3 regions of the Arthrobacter sp. Soil_C_60 genome follow, and region 3 is predicted to be linked to each of the others. Evidence: riboswitches for the same ligand, from Rfam matches in the RefSeq annotation. Region 3 holds a riboswitch; each other region holds the start of a gene.
The links. A riboswitch is a leader RNA that binds a small molecule or an ion and turns the genes downstream of it on or off. The one in region 3 is predicted to bind S-adenosylmethionine.
Positions count from the first base shown of each region.

Region 1 (4,245 bases), on a different contig from region 3:
GAGGAAGCCTCGGAGTCGAAGACTTTGGAAGTGGTGGCGCGCTTTGGCTGGGCCGCCAACGGGCTGATGCATCTGCTGATTGGCTATATTGCCTTGCGGCTGGGCCTTGGGGCATCGGGGGAAGCAGACCAAACCGGTGCTATCTCCCAGCTGGCCAGCACACCGGGAGGCGTCTTCCTGCTGTGGGCCGGGCTCATCGCCTGCGCCGCCTTGGCACTGTGGCAACTCGCCGACGCCGCATTCGGTTACCGCGGGTTGGAAACCAAAAAGAAGTGGGGCAAACGGTTCAAGGCAGCCGGTCTGGCAATCGTCTTCGCCGCCATCGGTTTTACGTTCGGCATCTATGCCCTTGGCGGCAAGAGCGACAGCAGTCAATCCTCACAGGACGCCAGCGCCCAATTGATGGCGTTTCCCGGCGGAGCGCTGGTGCTTTTCCTGATCGGCGCCGGCATCGCCATCGCTGGAGCCTTCTACATCTACAGAGGCATTACGCAGAAGTTCCTAAACGATCTGAAACCCCTGCCCCCGGGCGGCACGAGGATCGGCATCGGCTGGGCCGGTTCTTTCGGCTACGTGGGCAAGGGGGCTGCGCTGTTGGTGCTTGGCATTCTTTTCTCGGTCGCGGCGTTCCACCAGGATGCAGAGGAAGCCAAGGGTCTCGACGGCGCACTGAAGGCGCTGAAAGAACAGCCCTTCGGCGACGCCGCGCTGATTGTGGTGGCCCTCGGCCTCATCTGCTACGGACTGTACTTGGGCGCGCGTGCCCGCTACGCCAAGATGTAGCGGGCACGCACCGGGCCTACGCGTACCGGATTCCTGACGCCGCCCCGGGCCTGGGTCAGGAAAGCCTCACCGACTAAGTCAGGAAGCGGAGACGGCTGCGCCGAGGCGATAGCCGGCACCCCGGTGCTGCTCCGGCAGCCGGTCGCCCTTGCCGAACAGCTTGTTGCGCAGCGTTCCTTCCGCGTACTTGGTCGGGTAGGCGCCACGCTTTTGCAGTTCCGGAACAACGAATTCGACGATGTCCTCAAAGGTACCCGGTGTGATGGCGTAAGCCAGGTTGAAGCCATCCACATCGGTCTCGTCCACCCACTCGATGAGCTTCTTGGCAACTTCCTCGCCGGAACCAACGGTGATCGGTCCAAAACCGCCGACGCCGACCCATTCGGCCAACTGTCGAATGGTCCACGGCTTGCCGTCGTCGCCCGAGGCCTTCTGGAACGTCTCCACGGAGGACTGGATGGCGTTGGACTTCACGTTCTCGCCGATCACGTCGTCCGGCCCGTAGCTGGACAGGTCCACACCCATCCAACCTGAGATCAGCGCCAGTGCACCGTTGACGTCCGCGTAGGACTTGTAGTCCTCGAACTTGGCCTGAGCGGTGGCGCTGTCCGGACCGGTCACAACGGTCTGCATCGCGTAGATGCGAACGTCGTAGCGGCCGCGGCCGGCTGCCTCCACCGCATCGCGGATCTTCTTGACTGAAGCGGCCAGCATTTCCTTGGTCGGGCACGTGACGAAAACGGCTTCGGCATTCGTTGCCGCGAACTCGGTCCCGCGCTTGGATGCGCCGGCTTGGAAGATGACCGGGGTGCGCTGCGGGCTCGGCTCAGTAATGGCGATGCCGGGGACCTTGAAGTACTTACCCTCGTGGCCGATCTCGTGCACCTTGGCCGGATCCACAAAGACACCGGCTTCCCGGTCCTTGACCACGGCGTCTTCTTCCCAGGAACCTTCGAGCAGCTTGTAAACCACCTCAAGGTACTCGTCGGCGTGGGCGTACCGCTCGTCGTGCTCCATCTGGTCCGTTTGGCCCATGTTGCGCGCTGCAGACGGCAGGTAACCCGTGACCACATTCCAGCCGACGCGGCCGTTGGTCAGGTGGTCCAGCGTGGCCAGTCGCCGGGCGAAGGGGTACGGATGCTCATAGGCGGTGCCGGCAGTGAGGCCGAAACCAAGGTTCTCGGTCACCGCGGCCATAGCCGAAACCAGCATGAACGGATCGTTGACCGGGACCTGTGTACCCGCGCGGAGCGTGACTTCGTTTGAGCCGCCGAACACGTCGTAGGTGCCCAGCACATCGGCGATGAAGAGACCGTCGAAGAGGCCCTCTTCCAGCACCTTCGCCAGGTGCGTCCAGTAGCCGATGGTCTTGTAATCGGCGGACTTGTCCTGGGGATGGCGCCACAGACCGGGCGACTGGTGTCCAACGCAGTTCATGTCGAAGGCGTTGAAGCGGATTTGCCTGGGGGCGGGTACCAATGTCATTTCAGACTCCTTCATGACCGTGAAGAGCCCCTACACCGGTAGCTGCGGTCGCTGACGAATACCGCGGCGGCTACCGAAAGAATTTTGGATCTCCATCGGTCCTGGCGGTAGCACCTTCCTCAAAGAGGGGGTTGCTGCGGCGTCAACGAGCCAGGTCTCTCAGCCGCTCTGGATGGTTACAGCTCCATTCCACCGCAGTCCGGCGGCGGGCGCGAAATCCTTACGTCATACCGGGTAATCCCCCGGCTGCTTTTCGCGCACCCGCCGTCCGCGACTGCCGTCGGCATCCCCGTTCAGGACTTGGCCGGTGCATCACCGATGCTGTGGAGTCCCTCGGGCGTGGTGCCGTTGACCTCATAGTCGCCGATGGTCCGCGCCTTGAAGACGGTGGGATTGTGCGTGGCTACGGTCCGAGCGTTGCGCCAATGGCGGTCCAGCGCTTTGCCCCTGGATGTCGCGCTTGCTCCCGTGACGTCAAACAGCTGCCCGGTGGCCTCAAGAACCAGCTCCGGAACAACGATCTGCGCCTTCTCCACAGCAGCTTCCCCGCGGACGTAACGCTGAACGTCGTCGAGCGAAAGGGACTTGTCTGCCGCGGCATCCAGTTCCCGTGCCGCGGTCAGGACCACCGATTCGGCGGCGAATGCTTTGGCCGACAGCTGGCCGACGAGCTGGAGGATCAGCGGGTCATTGCGGAACAGTTCGCCGGTTCCGGTGTTAAAGGTCCGCTTGCGGTTCCGCACCAGGATCTTCGCGTCCGCGAGCGCCGCATTGCCAATCCCTGCCAGTACGGCGAGCAGCACCAGCTGGAAGAATGCAGGTTCGTGCGTGCTCGACGGCTTGCGTTCGATAACGTCGGCCGGCTCCACCACGGCATCGCGGAAGTAGGTTGTCCCCGTCCCGGTCAGCTGCTGGCCGAAGCCGTCCCAGTCGTCAACGATCTCCACGCCCGCCTGCTTGGTATTGACGACGGCGTACTGGCGGCCCTCGACACCGTCGGTACTGGCCATGACCGCGATCCACTCCGCGAAGATGCTGCCGGTGGTGTAGTACTTTTCACCGTTGAGCAGCCACCTCCCGCCGTCCCTGACCAGCTTGGTGTTCGTGGTGCCCAGCGCGTTTCCGGCCTTCTCCGTGGCCGCGTTGCCAAAGATCTCGCCGGCCACAATGCGCGGATACCAGCGGCGGGCAAACTCCTCGCCTTCCAGGCCAACCGTCTCGACGAAGGCGAAGTGCGAGCGGTACAGGTGGGCGACGCTGGAGTCCGCCGCCGCAAGTTCGATCAGGAGGCGGAAGAAGTGCTCGAAGGAGACACCGTCGCCGCCATGCTCCAGCGGCACCCGCAGTTTCCCGAAGCCTGCCGCGTTCAGCCACGCAACTTGTTCGAACGGCAGGATCCTGTTCAGTTCCCGGTCCAGTGCCCCCTGGGCGATCCGCTCGAAGACCGGCCGAAAGCGGCCGGCCAACCGCTCGTAGGTTGCTTCCGCGGTCTCGGTGCGCTCGTTCGCGATAGTTTCCGTCATCGTCTTCCTTCCAAAACCTTGTTCTGTGCTGCGGCTGAGAATTCGTCGAAGGCGCCGCGGTACTGACGTGCGGGGTGCCGGTCGTTGAGCTGCGGCCCGTTGTAGCCCTCGCCGCCGCCGAACAGCTTTTCCCGGAAGCTTCCCGGCGCGTACTCTGTCTGTGCCAGTCCCCTGCTGCGCAGTTCCGGCAGCACTCCGTCGATGAAGTCCGTGTAGGAACCGGGCAGGATCTGGTTGATGATGTTGATGCCGTCCACGCCGGCGTCCTGCCACTGCTCCAGCCGGTCGGCAATCTGTTCCGGGGTTCCCTTGACCCGGTGGGCCCGCCCGCGGAAGTTGGCGATATCGCGCAAGGTCGGGTTGCCTCCGGGGACCGATTTGCGCAGGCTCTCCAGGTGTCCCTGCGTGCCTTCCGTCTGGAAATCGCCCAGCGGCGTGTCCGGATCCAGTCCGC
Region 1 covers NZ_JBDGKM010000003.1:220,516-224,760, reverse strand. Annotated here, with positions in the region: gene AC3A4M_RS07845 (DUF1206 domain-containing protein) at 1-783, shown strand, start outside; gene AC3A4M_RS07840 (LLM class flavin-dependent oxidoreductase) at 862-2,268, opposite strand; SAM riboswitch class I at 2,358-2,447, opposite strand; gene AC3A4M_RS07835 (acyl-CoA dehydrogenase family protein) at 2,562-3,791, opposite strand; gene AC3A4M_RS07830 (LLM class flavin-dependent oxidoreductase) at 3,788-4,245, opposite strand, start outside.
Region 1: another riboswitch for S-adenosylmethionine. It lies ahead of AC3A4M_RS07840 (LLM class flavin-dependent oxidoreductase); the one in region 3 lies ahead of AC3A4M_RS20115 (OsmC family protein).

Region 2 (4,245 bases), on a different contig from region 3:
GGGGTTTTCCATTCATATGAGGACCACCGGATGGCTACTGCCGGAGCCATTATCGGGCTGGCGGTCGAGGGCGTGGAAGTCGAAGACATCGGCACCACGGCCAAGACCATGCCCGAGTTCCCGCGGCTATGGCAGGACCTGTTCGAGACTTCCGCCCGCCAGTCCGAGGCGGGAGCGGTCTAAGGTGGTGCGCGGCAACCGTACGTGGGATGAATCCGATGTCCGCATCCGTCCCAACAAGCGCGGCTCGCGTCCGCGTACCAAGGAACGGCCGGCCCACGAAGACGCGGTCATCGGGCGGATCATCACCGTGGACCGCGGCCGCTACACCGCGGTGGTCGATGAAGACACTGCCCAGGAACGCGTGGTTGTCGCCGCCCGTGCCCGGGAGCTTCGCCGCAGCCCGGTGGTAGCCGGCGACTTCGTAGCGCTCGTCGGCGACATTACGGGCGAGCCGGACTCTTTGGCCCGGCTGGTCCGGATCGAGGAACGACGGACGCTGTTGCGGCGCAGCGCCGACGATACCGACCCGGTGGAGCGGGTAGTCGTGGCCAATGCGGACCAACTGGTCATCGTGGTGGCCGCCGCCAACCCGGAGCCGCGCACCGGTTTTATCGACCGTGCCTTGGTAGCAGCGTACGACGCCGGGATCAGCCCGCTGCTGTGCGTCACCAAAGCGGACGTCAAGGATCCTGAAGAACTGCTCTCCAACTACCGGCACCTCGATCTGCCCGTCATCGTCAGCCGGACCGCTGGCACGGAGGGCTTTGGAATTGATGCACGGTCCGCCGACGGGCTTTCGGCCCGTCTCGACCGTGACGCCGTGGCCGAGCTGAAAGGCTATCTGGACGGGATGGTCAGCGTCATGCTCGGCCATTCCGGTGTCGGCAAGTCCACCATGGTCAATGCGCTCACGGGTGCGGAACGCGCCACGGGCGGCGTCAACGCCGTGACCGGGCGGGGACGGCATACTTCCTCCTCGGCGCTGGCCCTGAAGCTGACCGATGCCCCGGCCGGCAGTTGGATCATCGACACGCCCGGCATCCGTTCTTTTGGACTCGCCCATGTGGACCCGGACCGGATCATTTCCGCCTTTCCCGACCTGGAGCCCGGCACGGCCGATTGCGAGCGCGGCTGCAAGCACGACGACCACGCCGTCAACTGCGGCGTGGACGCGTGGGTGGCTTCCGGGCAGGCCGGCGAATCAGGCCCGGCGCGGCTGGCGTCGCTGCGTCGTTTGCTGGGAACCGAAGAACGCGCCCAAGCTAAGGAACTGGGGTTCCAGTAGCACCGCCGTCGTCGGTCGGGGACTTCACATCCCGCATCCGGCCACCGAATAAGGATAAGTTGAAGCCTATGACCCGTGACGTTCAAAGCTATAACGATGATCTGCGCCTGGCCCATGTGATGGCCGATTCCGTGGATTCGCAGACCATGGCCCGCTTCAAGGCGCTGGACCTGAAAATCGAGACCAAGCCGGATCTCACCCCTGTCACGGATGCTGACCGCGCCGCCGAAGAGGCCATCCGCGGCCAACTCTCCCGGGCCCGGCCGCGCGACGCGGTGCTTGGCGAGGAGTACGGCAGCAGCGGCCACGGCTCCCGCCGCTGGATCATCGACCCCATCGACGGCACAAAGAACTTCGTCCGCGGGGTGCCGGTCTGGGCTACCTTGATCGCGCTGGTGGACGAAGACCGGCCCGTGGTCGGCCTGGTCAGTGCCCCCGCTTTGGGCAAGCGCTGGTGGGCCGCGACCGGAACCGGTGCCTACATGGGACGTTCGCTGTCCGCGGCCACCCGGCTCCGGGTCTCCGATGTCAACCGGCTCGAGGACGCGTCCCTCTCCTATTCCAGCCTCACCGGCTGGCAGGAACGGGGCAACTTCCCGGAGTTCCTCGGCCTCACCGAATCCGTCTGGCGCACCCGTGCCTACGGGGACTTCTGGTCGTACTGCATGGTGGCCGAGGGCGCCGTCGACATTGCCTGCGAACCGGAACTCAACCTCTATGACATGGCGGCACTGGTGCCGATCGTGACGGAGGCCGGCGGACGGTTCAGTTCGCTCGAGGGCGAGGACGGCCCCTTTGGCGGCAACGCGCTGGCCACGAACGGCACGCTGCACGACGAGGTGCTCTACCGGCTCAATCCCCAGTTGCGCGGCCAGCGTCCGGCCGCACACCCGGAGGATGCGCCCTTGCCGGAAACCGCTCCGGAGGCCTCTGTGGAGGCGGACGGCCTGCGCTGACGCTGCCTTTGTGACGAATTACGACGGCGGCCGTCCCCACTCCGGGGATGGTCGCCTTTTCGTTCCCGTAACAAAGGTGCGGCCGCTCCCGCCGGACAATAATCTCGATGGCAGGTCACGAGTGCCAGCGCTAAACCCCGGTTTGCTGGCCGGCAACCCTCCTAACGCGGCGGGGTGCCCCGGGTGACGACCTGGCCGTGCCTGACTGGTTCGGCAAGCGCGGATCCGCTCTGCCATGCGCACGGATCCCTCACCAGATGAGGTCATATGAGCACCACTGTTATCGATTCCGCCCTTTCCCCCGAGCTGCTGGCAGCGGAACAACCGTTCCAGGAAGTTACCGGCGCAGAACTCGCCGCTCCCCTGCTGGACGGCGGCACCATCCGCTACGCCAACTTGGACTACGCCGCGTCGGCACCCGCGCTGGCTTCCGTCACCGCCTATCTGGAGCAGTTGCTCCCCTACTACGCCAGCGTCCACCGCGGTGCCGGGTACGCATCCCAGGTCTCCACCTCCGTCTATGAGCATTCACGCGACGTTCTGCGTTCTTTTGTGGGCGGGCGGACCGATGACCTGGTCATCTTCACCCGCAACACCACCGATTCCCTGAACCTGCTCGCCGGCTGCGTCCCTGCCGGCGGCGAAGTACTGTACCTGGACATCGAACACCACGCCAACCTGCTGCCCTGGCAGGCGGTACCGCACCGCAGCGTGGTGGCCCGGCCGAGTGTTGCAGGCACGCTCGAGGCCATCGAGGCCGAACTGGCAGGTGGCCAGGTGGCACTCGTGGCCATCACCGGAGCGTCGAATGTTACCGGCGAGATCTTCCCGATCGCCGAAACCGCGCGGCTTGCCCACCGGTATGGGGCAAGGGTAGTGGTGGATGCTGCGCAGCTCGCCCCGCACCGGCGCCTCGACATTGCCCGGGACAACATTGACTATGTGGTCCTCTCCGGACACAAGCTCTATGCCCCGTTCGGTGCGGGAGCGATCATCGGCCGGGCCGACTGGCTCGATTCCGGCACACCGCATCTGGCTGGCGGCGGCGCGGTGAAACAGGTCCGGCTGGACGGCGTGGTCTGGACAACCGGGCCGGCCCGGCACGAAGCCGGCTCTCCCAATGTGCTCGGTGCTGCCACCCTGGCCCGGGCCGCGGAGCACATTGCGCAGCTGGATGAGGAAGCGTGGCAGCAGCATGAGTCCGTGCTGCGTGGGTATCTCATCGAGCGGCTGGAGGCGGTGGACTCGGTCACCGTGCACCGGATTTTCAGCGGCGAGGCCAGCCCGCTGGATGCCATCGGCGTCGTAAATTTTTCGGTGGCCGGATACGACGCTGGCCTCGTGGCCGCGTATCTTTCGGCAGAGCACGGCGTCGGCGTGCGGGACGGGAAGTTCTGCGCCCATCCCTTGCTCAACCGCCTCGGGCTGCCGTCCGGTTCGCTGCGTGCCAGCTTCGGGCTGGGTTCCCGCTTGGAAGACGCGGCCCGGCTAGCGGACGGAGTGGCAGCGCTGGTCCGTGACGGCCTGCGCCACGACTACGTCGTGGAGAGCGGTCGCTGGGTGCCGGCGGTGGAAACACGGGCCTTCCCCGAGTGGGCACCGGTGACGCCGGGAACCGCCGGTGCGGCGCCGTGCTCCTAGGGCTAGGAACGTATCCCTGCGCGCCGGATGGGGCATGATCTAATTGACCCGTCGTTGCGAAGCCGCCGGTGCAACGGCACGGGCGGCTGGCGGCGTCAATGACAGGTCAATGAGAGGCCCCTGACCGAGAGCAGAGGGTGCACGAGGAGTGTGGCAGTGGTTCGCGGCGGACCCCGGATGGACGACGAACGGCGCCGGGAGTTCGGCAGCAGCTTCCAGCAGGGTGGCGCGCATTATGACCGGGTCCGTCCCGGCTACCCGGATGACGCCGTCGATTGGCTGGTGCCGCCGTCGGCACGGGACGCCGCGGATGTAGGCGCCGGTACCGGAAAATATACGGCCGCGTTGCTCGCCCGGGGC
Region 2 covers NZ_JBDGKM010000001.1:563,783-568,027, reverse strand. Annotated here, with positions in the region: gene aroA (3-phosphoshikimate 1-carboxyvinyltransferase) at 1-183, shown strand, start outside; gene rsgA (ribosome small subunit-dependent GTPase A) at 185-1,288, shown strand; gene hisN (histidinol-phosphatase) at 1,357-2,244, shown strand; SAM riboswitch class IV at 2,358-2,470, shown strand; gene AC3A4M_RS02740 (aminotransferase class V-fold PLP-dependent enzyme) at 2,512-3,885, shown strand; gene AC3A4M_RS02735 (class I SAM-dependent methyltransferase) at 4,042-4,245, shown strand, end outside.
Region 2: another riboswitch for S-adenosylmethionine. It lies ahead of AC3A4M_RS02740 (aminotransferase class V-fold PLP-dependent enzyme); the one in region 3 lies ahead of AC3A4M_RS20115 (OsmC family protein).

Region 3 (4,245 bases):
TAGCGGCGGTAGGGGAGCGATGGCAGGAAATCGACGGAAACTGGCAGTTTTCCCGGCCATGGAATCCGGTATTCACGGCGTTGATGCTAAGACCAATCGCAATCCGTGAAGAAAGCAGGACCAGCCATGAGCCTCCAACCTCCGGAATACTGGCTGAAGATCCACAACGTCGAACTGCAGCAGCTGATGGCGCAGGCAGAGCGGACCCGCCAGCGCTCGCGGTACCAAGGGAATGGGACTGCCTTGCGGTCGCCGAGGAACCGGGCCAAGGCGCTGGTGCCCACCCGGCAGTCAGATCCGGCCAAGCCGCATGACAATCGGGCGCTGGCATGGTTCCACGGCTTAATGCCCCGGCTGAGGCGCGGAGGACTAGCGGCTCCGGCGCCGGCACCGGCTGGGCGGCAGCCAGCCGACTGCTGCGCCTGACTCCAGACGCCCCGGGTGTGCTCGGGAACCGGACGAATCCGCCGGACCCGTCCGGTTCCTCCGGCGTCGGTCGTAGACTCGGGTCATGGCACGCTTTTTGGTTTTTGTTGTTCTTGCGGTGCTGGGCTTTATTACCATCGTGGCCGCGTCGTTCGGTTCCGTTGGCTGGTGGGTGCTGGCCGCCGTCGTTGTTGCGCTCTTGGTGATCGGGATCTGGGATGTGGTCCAGACCAGGCACTCGATCCTGCGGAACTATCCAATCTTGGGACATATGCGCTACGTACTGGAATCCATCCGGCCGGAAATCCAGCAGTACTTTGTCGAGCGGAACGTGGACGGGAAGCCGTTCAACCGGGATGTGCGGTCGCTGGTGTATGCGCGGGCCAAGGGCGAGAACAGCCACAAGGCCTTCGGTACGGAACGCGAAGTGAACCAGATCGGCTACGAATACCTGATCCATTCCACCGCTCCGGTCGCGCCGCCCAAGCAGCATCCCCGGATACCGCTGGGCGGGCCTGATTGCAGGCAGCCCTACGACATTTCGCTGTTCAACGTCTCGTCCATGAGCTTCGGCTCGCTGTCGAAGAATGCCGTGCTCGCCATGAACAAGGGTGCGGCGCTGGGCGGCTTCGTGCAGGAAACCGGTGAAGGCGGCCTGACTAAGTACCACCTCGAATATGGGGCCGACCTGATCTGGGAAATAGGCTCCGGCTACTTCGGCGCGCGCGACAAGGACGGCCATTTCAGCCCCGAGGCCTTCATTCCGAAGGCGGCGCGCCCCGAGGTCAAGGGCATCAGCATCAAGCTCTCGCAGGGCGCCAAGCCCGGTCTGGGCGGGGTACTGCCAGGCGCGAAAGTCACCCCAGAGATCGCCGAAGCACGCGGGGTGGAGATGGGCGTCGACTGTGTGTCGCCTGCCAGCCACAGCGCCTTCGGCACGCCGCGGGAACTGATCCGTTTCGTCAAACAGCTGCGCGATCTCTCCGACGGCAAGCCCATCGGCTTCAAGCTGTGCGTGGGTTCGCGGGTGGACGTGCTCGCCATTTGCAAGGCGATGCTGGAGGAGAAAGTGACTCCGGATTTCATCGTGGTCGATGGGTCCGAAGGCGGTACCGGCGCGGCGCCGCTGGAGTACCAGGACAACGTGGGCACGCCGCTGACCGAGGGCTTGATGCTGGTGCATAACGCCCTGGTCGGCGTGGGACTGCGGGACCGCGTCCGCATTGCCGCCGCAGGGAAGGTCGCATCCGGCTCGGACATCGTCAAACGCCTGATCGAAGGCGCGGACTTCACGATGAGTGCGCGGACCATGATGATGGCCACCGGCTGCATCCAGGCGCAGAAATGCCACACCAACGAATGCCCGGTTGGCGTTGCCACGCAAAACCCGCGGCTGGTGCGGGCGCTCAACGTCGAGGACAAGGGCCAGCGCGTTTTCAACTACCAGAAGCTCACCGTGGACGAGAGCGTGCAGATCATGGCCTCGATGGGCTGCAAATCCCCGGACGAAGTCTCGCCGCGGATGCTTCGGCGCCGCGTAGACCATCTGACCACGCGCTCCTACGAGAGCATCTACAACTGGATGGAGCCGGGCGAACTGCTCAAGGATCCGCCCCGAGGCTGGAGCGAAGACTGGAATCTGGCCAACGCGGACTATTTCCGCGAACCGCCCAAGAAGCCCGCCGAGGACGAGCACAAGGCGGAGCCCGTGCCAGGCAGTCCGGAGTATGACAGGGCCCGCATTCCAGGTGACAAGCACCAGCCTGAAGGCCAGGTTGGCCGGCCGGAGGGCGAGCTGAGCCGCTAAAACAACGGCACAAACCGCGTACGACGCCGGCACCTGGGTTCCGTTTTTACGGAACCCAGGTGCCGGCGTCGTACTTCATGGCAGAAGTCCTCGTGTTACAAAACGGTTGAATGTACCGTGCTGCACCGGGCAGAATCGGACGCAGAATCAAGAGTTCCAACCTTCGGCCCTGGCCGGTTGGACGGCAACCCTCGTAGCTGTAGCGGGGTGCCCCAGGTGAAGATTCGACGCCGGCCCAAACGGGAGGCGTAAGTATGGCGCCCTGCTCCGGCGTGCGCCGACAGGAAGGATTCCACCATGACTGAAACAGCTCTCCGTGATCTGGCCGAAGACCGTGCCAACCGTTTGGATGAGGCAGGCGCTTTCTGGGCCGGCAAGATCGCCGAAGACACCGCCAACGCCAAGCTAACGTTCAAGGTGGCAGGCGAGGGAACCGGCCCGGTGGCCACACGTGTCACCGCCGGCAAACACGAGTTCTCCGTTGACGAACCGGCGGGCCTTGCAGGCGAAGATACGGCCGCGAGCCCGGTGGAGTATGCCTTGGGCGCGCTGGCTTCCTGCCAGGTGGTGGTCTACCGGCTGTACGCACACCAGTTGGGTATCCGGTTCGACGAGATCAGCATCGACGCCGAGGGCGATCTGGATGTGCAGGGCCTGTTCGGCGCCGATGAGAGCGTGCGCCCCGGGTTCAGCGCCGTGCGGTTGACCGTGAATATCAGCGGCCCCGAATCGCAGGAACGCTACGAGGAGCTGCGCCGGACAGTGGACGCGCACTGCCCGGTGCTGGACCTCTTCGCCAATCCCACCCCGGTCAGCGCCGAGGTCTTCAAGAAGTAGCCAAGGGTGCTATTCCCCTTCGGCGCGGTCCCTCGTACTCTAGGGCCAGGAGGTAATTCACGATGAAGGCATCGCCAGGCAACAGGATCATTGTCCGCGGCAGGACCGTTGAATCGTCCGACCGGCACGGGGAAATCGTCGAAGTCAGGGGAGACGACGGCGCTCCTCCGTACTTCGTGCGGTTCGACGACGGCCACGAGTCGGTGGTCTTCCCCGGTGGGGATTTCGTAGTCCAGCACAACCCCTAGCCGCGGGCGGCACAGCCCGCACACCAGCCGATAGTTGACTGAGGGCGGCAGCATGCTCATGCTGCCGCCCTCAGCGCTGTCCAGCGCCAGCCACGCACATGCCGCCGCAACATGGCGTTCAGGCCGAAACATCGTAGTAATGTCGTGCAGTTACTCTTGCCGCGATTGGCGCCACCCTCGTGCCGCCGGCAATCTCCCATGCCCGAACGGCATCTGAACGAGAAAGGGGCATCGGCGTGGCAGTATCACAACACGAATCCGAACCCTCATTGAAGAAAGTACTGGGACGTTTCGACGTCCTCGCCCTGGGCTTCGGGGCCATGATCGGCTTCGGCTGGGTGGTCCTGACCGGCGGCTGGCTGGAGTCCGCCGGAACCATGGGCTCGGTGACGGCCATGCTTGCGGGCGGCATCATCATGGGGGTGGTCGGACTAACTTATGCCGAGCTGTGTGCGGCGATGCCCAAGGCCGGCGGCGAGCATAACTACATCATGCGGGCGATGGGTCCGCGCCCGTCCTTCATCGGTTCCTGGGCCATCATCGGCGGCTACGTGACCATCGTGGCCTTCGAAGCGGTGGCGCTCCCGCGGACCGTCCAATATATCTTTCCCAACCTCAGCCAGATCAAGCTCTGGAACGTCGCCGGTTTCGACGTCCACCTGACGTGGGCGCTGGTTGGTGCCGTTGCCGCCGTCGTTATTACCTGGATCAACATCCGTGGTGTGAAGGAAGCCGGCATTGTGCAGACCTTCGTGGTGCTGTTCCTGCTGGCCATCGGCCTGGTCATGATCGCCGGCGCCTTCACCGGCGGCGAGGTCTCCAACATGGAGCCGTTCTTCAACGGCGGCATGACGGGCTTCTTCGCGGTGCTGGTGGTCGTGCCGTTCCTCTTCATCGGGTTCGACGTCATTCCGCAGTCCGCGGAGG
Region 3 covers NZ_JBDGKM010000013.1:15,417-19,661, reverse strand. Annotated here, with positions in the region: gene AC3A4M_RS20130 (DNA alkylation repair protein) at 1-3, shown strand, start outside; gene AC3A4M_RS20125 (hypothetical protein) at 127-426, shown strand; gene AC3A4M_RS20120 (FMN-binding glutamate synthase family protein) at 512-2,233, shown strand; SAM riboswitch class IV at 2,379-2,494, shown strand; gene AC3A4M_RS20115 (OsmC family protein) at 2,531-3,070, shown strand; gene AC3A4M_RS20110 (DUF1918 domain-containing protein) at 3,133-3,318, shown strand; gene AC3A4M_RS20105 (APC family permease) at 3,555-4,245, shown strand, end outside.